DNA from 4 places in the Vibrio sp. M260118 genome. Region 3 is predicted to be linked to each of the others. Evidence: predicted binding sites of a transcription regulator. Region 3 holds the regulator's gene; each other region holds the start of a gene.
The links. Region 3 encodes CRP, which controls carbon source genes, mostly activating them, when cyclic AMP is high. Its sites were predicted from a motif close to TGTGANNNNNNTCACA; they were not measured.

Region 1 (3,518 bases), on a different contig from region 3:
GCTTTATCACCACCTACATCGAGAGTGCGCATAACCACACGTTTGTTTGGATAACTGCCCAAAACAGCTTGGTACTGTTGAGTCTGCTCTTCTTCAGAAGGGAATCTATGTTGCAGCAAAAAAGAGATTTCTGTGCGATATAGACCAACGCCGTCAACACCTTGGTTAATGGCAATATTGGTATCGGCGCTCAAACCCGCATTGAGCATAACCTCAATGCGTTGACCATCTTTAGTAAATGCGGGTTCTTCAATGCGCTGATTGACCATATTGGCCAGTTCACGCTCTTCATTGGCAAGCTGTCGGTAGGCACGCAGCACCTGACGGTTTGGTGAAACCAAAATCTTACCGCTATAACCGTCGACGATACCTCGCTTGCCATTGATAGCCTTAAGATTAAGCGTCACTCCCATCACGGCGGGAATACCTAAAGCGCGTGACAAAATAGCCGCATGTGAATTAGCTGCCCCTTCAAGAGAAATAACAGCCAGTAGCTTCTCTTTGGGAATCGATGCTAATAACGTCGCGGTGAGCTCGCGAACCACAAGGATGACCGGCTTATCAATGATTTGTTTTTCTTGCTCAGTATTGTGTAAAAAGAACAGTAATCGCTGGCCTAACTCTCGAATGTCTTGCGCCCGTTCACGTAGGTAAACATCCGACATGCGAGCAAAGCGATTGGAATAAGATTCAACCACTTGGCGCAAGGCCCAATCAGCTCGGTCACCTTGTTGTATCTGAGCCTTAAGATCCTTACGCAACATAGGATCGTTGAGCAAGTGAGTAAAGAGGTCAAATATCGCTAACGCGTCTTTGTTGATCTCACTATCGAGCTTTTTACGCATGCGGCGGAAATCACTCAGCGCCTCTTCAATCGCTAGCAATAGCCACTCTTGCTCACGTTCAATATCGAGAGTGGAGGCCGGATAAACATTGCTAAGATCAGGTTGGGTGTCATCCCACCAAAATTCACCAATAGCGACACCAGAAGAAGCTGGTACACCTTTAATAGCTTGCTGCTTTTTCTCTAGTCGCCAATGACCCTGAGTCTGCGCATGGGCAATAATGACCGCCAACTGCGCTGCAAGTGTGACGAGGAAAGACTCTTCCATCTCATCAAATTGACGCGGCGTCTTTTGTTGGACAACAAGTACACCCAATACTTGCTTACGGTGGATGATCGGGGTTCCAAGGAAACTTTGGTAAACTTCTTCACCAAGTTCGGAGAAATACTTAAAGTTAGGATGTTTAGATGCTTCCGCTAGGTTAAGCGGCTCAGCGCTGCGCTTAACGAGACCAACCAAGCCTTCATTAAAGCCAATGTGGATTTTATCGCCTTTAAAGCGCAAGCCCTGAGTTGCCATTAACTCAAGGCGTTGCATCTCTTCATTAGCTAGATAGACAGTACAACATTCAGTGCTCATTGCACTACATGTCTGTTTTACCAAGATGTCTAAGGCTTGATGAACCTCTTCGACCTTAGAAACGTGTTCAACTATTTCCCTTAGTTGAGAAAGCATGCCTATCCTCTTCGGTGCTTACGTTTGCCTTTTACTTTGCGTTGTTTAAATGGCATCGCCATTGATGCAAACTCCTTCATTGCACGACGGTAAACGTCACGCTTGAAAGAAACCACTTGTCTGACGGGATACCAATAACTTACCCAACGCCAACCATCAAACTCAGGGGAACTGCCACGCATCATATCGATTCGTGATTCATCACAATCGAGTCGCAGCAGAAACCATTTCTGTTTCTGACCGATACAAACAGGTTTAGAATCCCAACGCACAAGCCGCTTGGGTAACTTATATCTTAACCAATGACGACTTGTCGCAACGATCTTTACGTCTTTCTTAGTAAGACCTACCTCTTCATACAACTCCCTAAACATTGCCTGCTCAGGGGTTTCACCTTCATCAATTCCCCCTTGAGGAAACTGCCAAGAGTGTTGTCCGTATCGTTTAGCCCAGAAGACCTGACCATGGCTGTTACAGATTACAATTCCCACATTTAAGCGGTAACCATCGCCATCTATCACTGGCCAACCTCTAATAAATTCTTAATTACAGTGATTTTTCCACATATCCCCAGTCGGAGCAAACTTACTAGTGTGACTAAGGCGGAAATTATTAACCTCCCACGCTTTATTGAATAACTTTTAGCCAAACTTAAGGTTACTCACACACCAATGAGACATAGACCACATTTATTCACCTTTTCTGTGTATAACTGTGTGAAAAATAAATGCGAAACTGATCAAGTCGCTCATTTATGAAACTATTTTTAACACTACCCGATACCACCAAACAAAAACAAACCAATAAAAACAGAACCTTAAATCAAATTGGCAACACTAAATACTCACTGAGCTATTCAAATTTCTTTACCAACACAGATCGGTTAAAGATCAATCAGCCCTTATCTTATCCACACACGACAAAGCCATTTCGAGTATAAGCCTAAAAATTCAAGTTTTTTTTGCCGCTAAAAGCCTGTTAATTCATACATATGTATAAAAATTTATTATTTTTCTTACACAAGCTGTGGATAACCAACAAACGATGATCTTTTATCCATAACGATCATTCACTCTACAGTCGTAATTCTTACTTAATTCGTTACAATGTGCTGATGTTCCATTCTTCTACATTGGTCATGAAGCCCGAGCCTACTTCAGAACAAGAACTACTTGAGCGAGCCAAAAGCATCGCAGGTGTTAATTTTTCAGATCTTGCCCAAGAAGCTAACATTGATGTTCCGCCAGATCTTCGTCGCGATAAGGGCTGGGTAGGACAACTTTTAGAATGGCATCTGGGCGCTACAGCAGGAAGTAAGCCAACCCAAGACTTTGAAAAACTAGGCATCGAGCTAAAAACCATTCCGATTAGCTACTCAGGTAAGCCATTGGAAACCACCTTTGTCTGTGTTGCTCCATTGATCGGTGTCCATGGTCTAACATGGGATACAAGCCATGTACGCAATAAACTCTCACGTGTGCTGTGGATTCCCGTCGAAGGCGAAAGAGAGATCCCACTTGCAGAACGGTGCATAGGCTCTCCTCTCATTTGGTCCCCAAGTGAACAAGAAGAGCAGCAACTGAAAGCCGACTGGGAAGAGTTGATGGAAATGATCGTGTTAGGTCAAGTTGAGCAAATTAACGCTCGCCATGGTGAGTATTTGCAACTTCGCCCTAAAGCAGCCAACAGCCGAGTGCTGACCGAAGCGTATGGAGCAAGTGGTAAGCCGATAAAAACGCTGCCAAGAGGGTTCTATTTAAGAACCCAATTCACAGCGCGTATTCTTGAAAACAACTACGTTTAATGGGTAGTGAGTGACATCTCTACGTCATAATAGAGCGGCCCATCGCCCGCCCCACACTCATCGTAGGCGTTATGCAAACGTAGGTAAGCTCTTTCCACACCAAGTCGTACAAGTTCCTCTTTCACCAACTCAAGCGAATCAAAGTGCATCGGCTCGTCATCAATTTTGACCGGCTCTACTTTGTGTTTATATTC
Region 2 (3,518 bases), on a different contig from region 3:
AAATGAGTATTTCAAAGCGGTCAAGCCTAAGAGCTTGGACGCCCAGGTTATCACCCCAGTGTTTAAAGATTGTAAGAATGGCCAATACAAAGTCATTAGCTTTTACGCTAAAAAGGCGCGTGGCATGATGGCGCGCTATATCATCGACAACCGTATTGCTAGTGTTGCTGACTTGACTAAGTTTGACACAGCAGGCTACTACTTTGTTGAAGATGAATCGACGCCAACAGAGCTAGTGTTTAAACGCGAAGAGCAGTAATCACCGGAGGATGGGATGCGCAAGTGGATTAAGAAGTGGATTGCCAAGTACGATGCTTGGTGTAAGTCGATGGGCTTAACCCCAGAGAACAAACGCAGTTGTGTCCCATATCGTAGCGAGCCCTCCTCAGATTCATCAGGCAAGAACAAGGCGCAGCAATAATGCGCCTTTTTGATACCCATTGCCATTTAGACTTTGACTCGTTTGCTCCTCAACTCGAGCCCCACATCAAGGCCGCCAAAAGTAGTGGAGTAGAGCGTTTTATTGTCCCTTCTGTTGGACCATCAAATTGGCAGCGCATCGAGCGCTTGGCTCAGCAAGATCCTTCTATCTACTACGCGTTGGGTATCCACCCTCAGTTTCTTGACTGTATTGATCAGACTTCACTCAACCAATTAGAGAACATACTCACCCAGTCTGCAGATAAATGCGTGGCAGTAGGTGAGTGTGGACTCGATGCGGCGGCCCACTTTAGCAGCGAGCTTCAAGAGCAGATATTTGTCCGCCAAATTGAGATCGCATTGGCTTGTCAATTGCCCCTTGTCTTGCACAGCCGGAAAACTCACCATCGCCTACTACAATTACTCAAGCAGTATCGTTTTCCATATGGCGGAGTTCTACATGGCTTCTCTGGCAGTTATCAGCAAGCAATGCAGTTTGTTGAGTTGGGTTTTTATATCGGTGTTGGCGGTGTGATTACCTATCCTAGAGCCAATAAAACCCGACAAGCAGTGGCAAAGTTACCGCTTGAGAGCATTGTGTTAGAAACGGATTCACCAGATATGCCATTGAGTGGTTATCAAGGTGAAGCAAATCATCCAAAGAGATTGCCTCAAATACTGGAGTGCCTGGCTTTGTTAAAAGATATTCCAGAGCAAACGGTTGCGGAAATCGTTTGGAATAGTAGCAATTCAGCGTTCGGTATTTGTGAATAATTTCTAAATAAATTGTTCTTTTAGTGATTACGGATGACTTACTTAGTGATTGAGCTCACACTTTTAGGTGAGTGCACGATGAATCTTAACGGAAACTGTGAGACGGGCATTACTTTATCATTGGCCGGATGAGTATAATTGCCTCCGCTTTTGAGCTCCATTTTGTAACACGCCAACAAACAACATATAAGGAAGTCATAAACTATGAGCCTGTTTATGAGCCTAGTCGGTATGGCAGTTTTGCTAGCAATCGCGCTACTACTGTCTGACAACCGTAAAGCTATCAATCTAAGAACTGTGGGTGGCGCTTTTGCTATCCAATTCATCATCGGTGGTTTCGTTCTATACGTACCATGGGGTCGTGATCTTCTAGCTGGTTTCTCAGCTGGTGTACAGAACGTTATCGACTACGGTAAAGACGGTACTGGTTTCCTATTCGGCAGCCTAGTTAACTTCTCAGTTGACGGTATCGGTTTCATCTTTGCATTCCAAGTACTACCAACGCTAATCTTCTTCTCTGCGCTTATCTCTGTACTTTACTACATTGGTGTAATGCAGTGGGTTATCAAGATTCTTGGTGGCGGTCTACAAAAAGCACTAGGTACTTCACGTGCCGAGTCTATGTCTGCAGCAGCTAACATTTTCGTAGGTCAAACAGAAGCACCTCTAGTGGTTCGTCCGTTTGTTCCTAAAATGACTCAGTCTGAGCTATTTGCAGTAATGTGTGGTGGTCTTGCGTCTGTTGCTGGTGGTGTACTAGCAGGTTACGCATCTATGGGTGTACCTCTAGAGTACCTTGTAGCAGCATCATTTATGGCAGCCCCAGGTGGTCTACTGTTTGCTAAAATCATCAAACCAGAAACTGACACACCAGATGAAAACATCGGTGAAGACATCGACGGTGGTGACGACAAACCAGCTAACGTTATCGACGCAGCAGCTGGCGGTGCATCAGTTGGTCTTCAACTAGCTCTAAACGTTGGTGCAATGCTACTAGCGTTCATCGGTCTAATCGCTCTAATCAACGGTATCCTAGGTGGCGTTGGCGGTTGGTTCGGTATGCCTGAGCTAACTCTAGAAATTATTCTAGGTTACCTATTCTCGCCTCTAGCATTCCTAATCGGTGTTCCATGGGCAGAAGCAACAGTTGCTGGTTCATTCATCGGTCAGAAACTAGTTGTTAACGAATTCGTAGCTTACCTAAACTTCGTACCTTACGTTGGCGAGAACGCTCAAGTTGTTGCTGCAACAGGTCAAGTAATGTCTGAGAAGACTCAAGCAATCATCGCATTCGCTCTATGTGGTTTCGCAAACCTTTCTTCTATCGCGATTCTACTAGGTGGTCTAGGTGGTCTAGCTCCAAACCGTCGTCACGACATCGCTCGTATGGGTGTTAAAGCAGTTTGTGCAGGTACACTGTCTAACCTAATGGCGGCGACAATCGCTGGCTTCTTCCTATCTTTCTAATTGATTAAGCGAAAGATTATATAGACGCCGTTTTATAAAGCCCCGTAGTTGCATAGCTTGCTATGTACTACGGGGCTTTTTCGTTTTTTCGAAAAAACATCAGTATAAGATAACGAGAGCTTTCGTTGGATTGTACTAAGGTCTGGACTGGAATCAGACAACAAGATTCATCACGCTTGTACAGTTGATTAGATTGAGCAAACGTTAAGCAGAATCTTTTTTGAGATACAAACCGTTTGCGCTCTATGAGCTACTACAGTTCTGCGATAAATATCTATAATGTATATATGTATAGAAAGTAGGGTAAAACTCATGAATGAAGTTTTCCTCGCAACCATAGCTGGTTTTGTCGTTGGAGTCCTGTTTTCAGCTATCAAGCTGCCGCTACCCGCCCCACCTGTTTTAGCAGGCATTATGGGCATTGTAGGGGTCTACCTTGGTGGCGTAACTTATCATTGGATTATTGAGAAGTTTTTTAGCTAGCGATAATTGATACAAGGAGTATGATTGACGCTGGCAGCAACCCCGTGTTGCTTGGGCATTTGCCCATATACGTTAGACACCGCAATCGTAGATTGTTGTGCCATAGACCAAACTGGTACTGTGCGGTGACAAGGATAGCAATTGGCATATTAAAACTCGCTGTATATGCCGAGTCTTCAGGGAACCAAGTCCGTTCATAAATGACTGCAGTTCTAAAATGTTTTTAGAACAGTAACTTTTTTGAATATTGATCGGAGATAGAAATGAGCGATTTAAAAGCAGCAGCACTACGTGCACTTAAACTAATGGACCTAACTACGCTGAATGATGATGACACTGATGCGAAAGTTATTTCACTATGTCATGACGCAAAA
Region 3 (3,518 bases):
ACAATCTAATTCGCGAATTTGTTCTACGTGAAGGGACTGATTACGGAGCCGTCGAAGTATCTTTGCAAGATAAAGTCGACCAAATCCGCGCACAACTCGAATCAGGTGAAGCCGTAGTGGTGTTTTCCGAACTGCACGAAACCGTCGACATCCAGCTCAAGCAAAAGTTCTAACCGCTCAACGTACTTCGGTCAAAACTAGACTTCGCTTATGGATATAGAACTGCATACAGTGTTAGGTAACCAAAGCGTGCTATAGTGGCTTTCGTTTAAAGGAATAAATCACACAGACAAGGTTTGTCATGTCAGCAAAACACCCTATTATTGCGGTCACTGGTTCTTCCGGTGCCGGAACTACAACCACATCAGAAGCGTTCCGTAAGATGTTCAACATGATGAACGTCAAACCCGCTTGGGTTGAGGGGGACAGCTTTCACCGTTTCACTCGCCCTGAAATGGATGTGGAAATCCGTAAAGCTCGCGAACAAGGCCGCCATATCAGCTATTTTGGTCCCCAGGCGAATGATTTTAACGGTTTAGAAGAGTTCTTCCGTAAGTATGGTCAGGAAGGTATCGGGCAGATCCGCCGCTACCTACACACCTTTGATGAGGCGGTCCCATATAACCAAATGCCGGGCACCTTCACGCCATGGCAAGATCTACCAGAAAACTCAGATGTACTTTTTTATGAAGGACTGCATGGTGGTGTGGTTGATGGTGATGTCAACGTATCACAGCATGTCGACTTTCTGATTGGCATGGTTCCTATCGTCAACTTAGAGTGGATTCAAAAGTTTGTTCGCGATACCCGAGACCGAGGTCATTCCCGTGAGGCCGTCATGGACTCCATTGTCCGCTCGATGGATGACTACCTTAACTACATTACGCCACAGTTTTCGCGCACCCATATCAACTTTCAGCGTGTCCCGACAGTGGATACCTCCAACCCGCTTAATGCCAAAGGCATCCCGAGCTTAGATGAGAGCTTTGTCGTCATTCGTCTAAGAGGCATTAAGAATGTCGATTACCCGTACCTGCTCGCGATGATAGATGGCTCGTTTATGTCACGCCATAACACCATAGTTGTGCCGGGAGGAAAGATGAGTTTTGCGATGGAATTAATCGTCCGACCTATCCTTCAACAACTCATCGAAACAGGAAAGATCGGCTAGCACTCGTAGTTAAAACACGATTACTTTTCATACCGTGATCATGTGCACAGTTTTGCGTAGTAAAACCCGGCTCCGACCCGATTAAAATCAAGAAATCGTTTCCGAAAAAGGATACTATTTCTTACCGAAACACAAGTTGGCTTGCAGCATTTGTAAAGTGCTCTTATCCTAGTAAGCCTTGTTTATTGCTTGGCAAAACATGGAAAGTGACAAGCGTACCCTGCAGAGGAAGTGAGATATTATGGTTCTAGGTAAACCTCAAACCGACCCTACATTAGAATGGTTTCTTTCACACTGTCATATTCATAAGTACCCTTCAAAAAGCACGCTGATTCACGCGGGCGAAAAAGCTGAAACGTTGTACTACATCGTTAAAGGCTCTGTTGCGGTTCTTATCAAAGATGAAGAAGGTAAGGAGATGATTCTTTCTTACCTAAACCAAGGTGACTTTATTGGTGAGCTTGGTCTATTCGAAGAAGACCAAGAACGTACAGCATGGGTTCGTGCTAAATCTCCTTGTGAAGTAGCAGAGATCTCATTCAAGAAATTCCGTCAGCTAATTCAAGTAAACCCAGACATCCTAATGCGTCTGTCTGCGCAAATGGCAAGTCGCCTACAAGTGACTAGCCAAAAGGTAGGTGACCTTGCATTCCTAGACGTGACTGGTCGTATTGCTCAAACGCTACTGAACCTGGCGAAGCAACCTGACGCGATGACTCACCCAGATGGCATGCAGATCAAGATTACTCGTCAAGAAATCGGTCAAATCGTTGGCTGTTCTCGTGAAACAGTGGGTCGTATCTTGAAAATGCTAGAAGAGCAGAACCTGATTTCTGCACACGGTAAAACAATCGTAGTATACGGCACGCGTTAAATATCAGTGACTAGTGTTTAGTGCCTAGTTGCTAGAGTAAAAAACACTACGAATATGATTTAAAAGCCACCCAATGTAAGTCGGGTGGCTTTTTGTTGTTTTAGCGATTGGATTACTCAATATCTAGGAACTAGAAACTAGGAACTATTAGCCGTTAGTACTCTCAAAGATCTTATCCGCCGAAGCAGCAACAAAGCCAGGGTAGAGCTCGCCGTTACTCATTGGGTAGCGCTTAGCAAACTCGTAGAAGCCGCCAGGAATAGTCTGGGTACCCTCTATGAAGTCTACTGAAACTTTATCCGCCATTGTCGAAGATTGCTCTAACAGTACCTCTGGAGAGCCTTTCACTTCGCCACCAAACTCATTGATGGTAAAGCCCGATTGACGCAAGTGGTCATTCACTCCTTTCACTTCATCGAAGGCATTTAATTGGTTAACGCTAACCGTAAAGTGATTCGCTCCATAACCATGAGCAGCAAGCCAAGAGGCATACTCGCTCTCTTTAGCTAACGACTGGAAATCAGCATAGCTTAGCTGCCACAAACGCCCGCCATACAAGAACTCATGACCTTTTAGCCTACTGGTGTCCAATTGCTCGACAAGCTTAGCAACGATGGCTTGAAGGCGCTCTGAACACTCTTCAACTTTGAGTTCACTGATGAATACTTTCGGCTGTTTAGGGTCTGGATGCTCATAGTGTTTTGCCACTAGGTTCTTACTCTCAAACAGATAGTCACCACATGGCTTGTAACCAACATCTAAAAAGGGTTGCGCTAAAGTCGCAATGCCTAGAGGCTCAACATTGAAAGTACGCAGAGCGATATGGTCGTTGATCAGCGCCTCATCTTCTTGCAGCAGTTGATGCACTTTTTCTGCAGAGGGACATAAGCGATGAATATAGTCATTCCATAACTGTTGGAATAGAACATCTGGCGTCATAACGCCTCCTTGTAGGGGTTGTTTACGTTGTGAGTTCTGTTGTTATTGTTATAAGAGAGGCTACCTAACCTGACGCTTTTAAACATCGAGTAGATAGCCTTCAACCTGTGACGTTTAAAGCCTCCTCCACTGGGAGGCAAGAAGGGAAAACCCTAAAATCTACTTATAATTATATCTCTATTCCTGGGCTTAAGGTTGCTGGAAGAACGGTCTCTCCCCCTTCCATCGAAGCCATAGGGTAAGCACAGTAATCTGCTGCATAGTAAGCGCTAGGGCGTAAGTTGCCTGATGCACCTGGTCCTCCGAATGGCGCATCACCGCTCGCACCTGTTAATTGGCGATTGCGATTTACGATACCTGCACGAATATGATCAACAAAGTATTCCCACTCACTGTCATCAGTAGAAACTAAGCCAGCCGATAGACCAAAACGAGTATCGTTCGCTAGCTCTACCGCTTTCTCTAAACCTTGATAACGAACCACTTGCAGTAGTGGGCCGAAGTACTCTTCATCTGGCAGCTCAGCAATTGCAG
Region 4 (3,518 bases), on a different contig from region 3:
ACGAGTTGACCTGCTCCTTAAGTTCAATGTCAGTCGCCTGATAAGGAGTCAAGTAGAGTAGCCAAGCCGAGCGGCGGCGGTAAATGGTTTTTCGGCCGGTAACACTTAGCGTAATGACTCGATTGCTACCAACTGGCCAACTGAGCTTTTGTTCAGAAAAGGATTGTTCCGAGGTCGTAGGTATAATAGAGAGAATAAACTGGGGTGTAACCACTTCTGGCAACATATAGTGTTTGCCGACTTTTCTAACGCCAAGGACTTGATTGGCCTTAACGTTAGCAAACTTAAGAGCGCCCGTTTTGCTGTCGACAACCAACAGTACGCTAGGGGCTGTTTTTAGTAATCGAGTCAACTGAGTTTGATAACGAGAAGAGATAGCACCCACGGCGATAATCGAGAGCAGAATAATGACAAGATCAAATCCATGCCCATGGGAGGAGTCCCACAACCAAACTAATACTTGCTCCATCTAACTTCTCAAACCTATTGCACTGCCTTCTATCAAACTGTACAAAAGATATCAGCTTATTGCTCAACAAGCAGCCTTTAATCTTGGTTTAGTATAAATAAACGGCTGTTCAATGAGTGAACCTTGAGGACCATTTTGATCAAGGGCTCGGCCTATTTCAGTCATTGCTAGCCATCTATTTTCACACCAGAGTGGAGCAAGTAACGTTGGTCTTCGAGCCGCAGAGGATACTCGGTGATAAACCACTTCAGGAGGGGTGCGGCGAATCATCTCACTAGCGATGTCCACATAATCATCCAGTTCAGGCGCTTCAAGCTTGTCCGCCTTCCAAGCTTTCGCCATGGTACTGCCTTCAACAATATGTAGGCCGTGCAACTTGATCCCATCAGTTCCCACAGCGAGAACCCTATCCAAAGTATCTAGATTGTCAGCCTTAGTCTCTTTAGGCAGGCCGACAATTAGGTGAGTACACACTTTAATACCCAGCTCACGCGCACGCTTAGTGATCTCTGCATAACACTCAAAGTCGTGGCCACGGTTAATTCGTTTCAAGGTTTGGTTATTGGCAGTTTGCAAACCTAGCTCTAACCAGATTTCGTATCCTTGTTTAACATAGCCCGACAACAAATCTAGCACGGCATCAGGCACACAATCAGGACGAGTGCCAACGCATAAACCAACGATGTCAGCTGCTTTAAGAGCTTCTTCGTACATATTTTTTAGCACTTGCACTTCTGCATAAGTACTGGTGTATGCCTGAAAGTAAGCTAAGTAGCGCTTGGCGCGATTTATCTCACCCGCTCTATCGGTCAATTGCTCATTAATACTCTTAACCTGCGCTTCTTCATCCGCGAACGAGGCAACATTACAAAACGTACAGCCACCGCGGCCAATCGTGCCATCACGATTAGGACAGCTAAAACCACCATGCAGTGTTAGCTTATGCACTTTTTCGCCGTAGCGTCGTTGTAAATCTTGGCCAATTGTATTGACCAACTGATGAAGCTGCATTGTTTGCCCTCACACAGATCTAAATAGTTCTCATTAAGATCAATGTAATTTAATTACATTTCTGAAAATATTTGCTGGGCAAAATCTAGCGATTTCAAACATTCAAAGCTTTAAGCAATATCAATAAACATGCAGAAATAGCGTGCTTCAGACGATTTGTTACGCAAAAGTTAAACTTATTATTCATTTCAACGACGAAAAAAGTGGGCAACAAGAGCGAGTTTTGATTGCATTTTATCAGCAGTAAATTGTAGGATACTTACAGATTTTACTGCTTTTTTGTGATTTTAGTTACATAAAAATCGGTGAAACGTCGGTGTTATCCCTCTCCCACCTATATAAATCACTAGATTGTGATATTAAAAAATGGGATTCCACCAAGGATTGTTTTTCTCGCAATATTTTTCTGCGAGATACGGAAAGGAATCAAAGTCGCCAACCTAGGCTGGCTTCGAATCAAAACTATAAAGGACAGGACGCAGAACTTGCTTCGGCAGATTATCTGCGCCTTTTGAACTGGAAGGATGTATCTATGGTAGATAGAGAGCAAAATGCCCAAGGTCTATATACTCCGGAACTGGAGCATGACGCTTGTGGTATCGGTTTTGTTGCTCACCTTAAAAACCGTAAATCTCACGAAGTCGTTACTCAAGCACTAGACATGCTTGCGCGCATGGAACACCGTGGCGGTCAAGGTTGTGATCCATGTAGCGGTGACGGTGCTGGTATCTTGTTACAAAAGCCCCATGAATTTCTTTTAGAAGAAGCGGTAAAACTTGGTATTAAGTTGCCCTCTTTTGAGAAGTATGGCGTTGGTGTTGTTCTTTTCCCTAAGGATGAACACAAACGTGCTCAGTGTCGCGACATATTAGAACGTAACGCGAAACGTCTCGAGCTAGATGTTATCGGTTACCGCGTTTTACCAACTGACAACTCAATGATCGGTGCTGACCCACTAAGCACTGAGCCACAATTTGAGCATGTGTTCATTTCTGGTGGCCCAGGTATTACACCTGAAGAGCTAGAACGCAAACTATACGTACTACGTAACTACACCGTTCGCGTATGTCTCGAAAGCGTGTCGAATATTGGTGATGACTTCTACATCAACTCAATGTCTTACAAGACACTGGTGTATAAAGGTCAGCTCACCACAGAGCAGGTACCTCAGTACTTCCTCGATCTACAGAATCCTACGATGGTGACGGCACTTGCGCTTGTTCACTCTCGTTTTTCTACCAATACATTCCCGAAATGGCGTCTAGCACAGCCTTTCCGTTATATTGCTCACAACGGTGAAATCAATACAGTTCGCGGTAACCTGAACTGGATGAAAGCCCGTGAAGCAATCATCGAATCAGATCTGTTCACTCAGGCTGAAATCGACATGCTACTGCCTATCTGTCAAGAAGGCAGCTCAGACTCATCTAACTTCGATATGGCACTAGAGCTCCTAGTTCTATCTGGTCGTAGCCTGCCACATGCGTTAATGATGATGATCCCTGAAGCATGGCAAGAAAACAAAAACATGGATCCAACCCGTCGTGCGTTCTACCAATACCACGCGAACGTAATGGAACCATGGGATGGCCCTGCCTCTGTTTGTTTCACTGACGGTGTTCAAGTAGGTGCAACTCTTGACCGTAACGGTCTGCGCCCTTCTCGCTACACAGTGACTAAAGATGACTTCTTGGTAATGGCCTCTGAGTCTGGTGTAGTTGAGATTGAACCAGAGAACGTTGAGTTCCGTGGTCGTCTACAACCAGGTCGTATCTTCGTTGCTGACCTAGAGCAAGGCCGCATCATTTCTGATGAAGAAGTGAAAGATGGTATTGCCTCTGCACAGCCATACCAGAAGTGGGTTGAAGAGAATCTGCTTAGCCTTAACAAGCTACCTGATGCAGAAAACGAATTTAACCAGCCATCTCCAGAGAAACTACTGCACAAGCAGCAAGCATTTGGCGTTAGCTCAGAAGAAGTAAACGAAATCATCGTACCTATGGCGAAAGACGGCAAAGAGCCACTTTCTGCAATGGGC

Region 1: the regulator CRP is predicted to act here: its motif matches at 2,193-2,208, upstream of rppH (RNA pyrophosphohydrolase).
Region 2: the regulator CRP is predicted to act here: its motif matches at 1,239-1,254, upstream of QTO00_RS05680 (NupC/NupG family nucleoside CNT transporter).
Region 4: the regulator CRP is predicted to act here: its motif matches at 1,761-1,776, upstream of gltB (glutamate synthase large subunit).

The regions. Positions count from the first base shown of each region.
Region 1 covers NZ_JATABG010000043.1:6,984-10,501, forward strand. The annotation lists gene ptsP (phosphoenolpyruvate--protein phosphotransferase) at 1-1,520, opposite strand, end outside; gene rppH (RNA pyrophosphohydrolase) at 1,523-2,041, opposite strand; gene mutH (DNA mismatch repair endonuclease MutH) at 2,659-3,324, shown strand; gene QTO00_RS04795 (DUF6482 family protein) at 3,321-3,518, opposite strand, start outside.
Region 2 covers NZ_JATABG010000055.1:6,604-10,121, reverse strand. The annotation lists gene yaaA (peroxide stress protein YaaA) at 1-259, shown strand, start outside; gene QTO00_RS05690 (DUF5363 family protein) at 275-421, shown strand; gene QTO00_RS05685 (TatD family hydrolase) at 421-1,194, shown strand; gene QTO00_RS05680 (NupC/NupG family nucleoside CNT transporter) at 1,399-2,661, shown strand; gene QTO00_RS05675 (XapX domain-containing protein) at 2,974-3,144, shown strand; gene deoC (deoxyribose-phosphate aldolase) at 3,408-3,518, shown strand, end outside.
Region 3 covers NZ_JATABG010000002.1:7,305-10,822, reverse strand. The annotation lists gene QTO00_RS00270 (YheU family protein) at 1-173, shown strand, start outside; gene QTO00_RS00265 (phosphoribulokinase) at 302-1,171, shown strand; gene crp (cAMP-activated global transcriptional regulator CRP) at 1,413-2,045, shown strand; gene QTO00_RS00255 (DUF1338 domain-containing protein) at 2,193-2,984, opposite strand; gene astD (succinylglutamate-semialdehyde dehydrogenase) at 3,154-3,518, opposite strand, start outside.
Region 4 covers NZ_JATABG010000045.1:10,026-13,543, reverse strand. The annotation lists partial or broken gene QTO00_RS04905 (PAS domain-containing protein) at 1-469, opposite strand, end outside; gene QTO00_RS04900 (TIGR01212 family radical SAM protein) at 533-1,480, opposite strand; gene gltB (glutamate synthase large subunit) at 2,013-3,518, shown strand, end outside.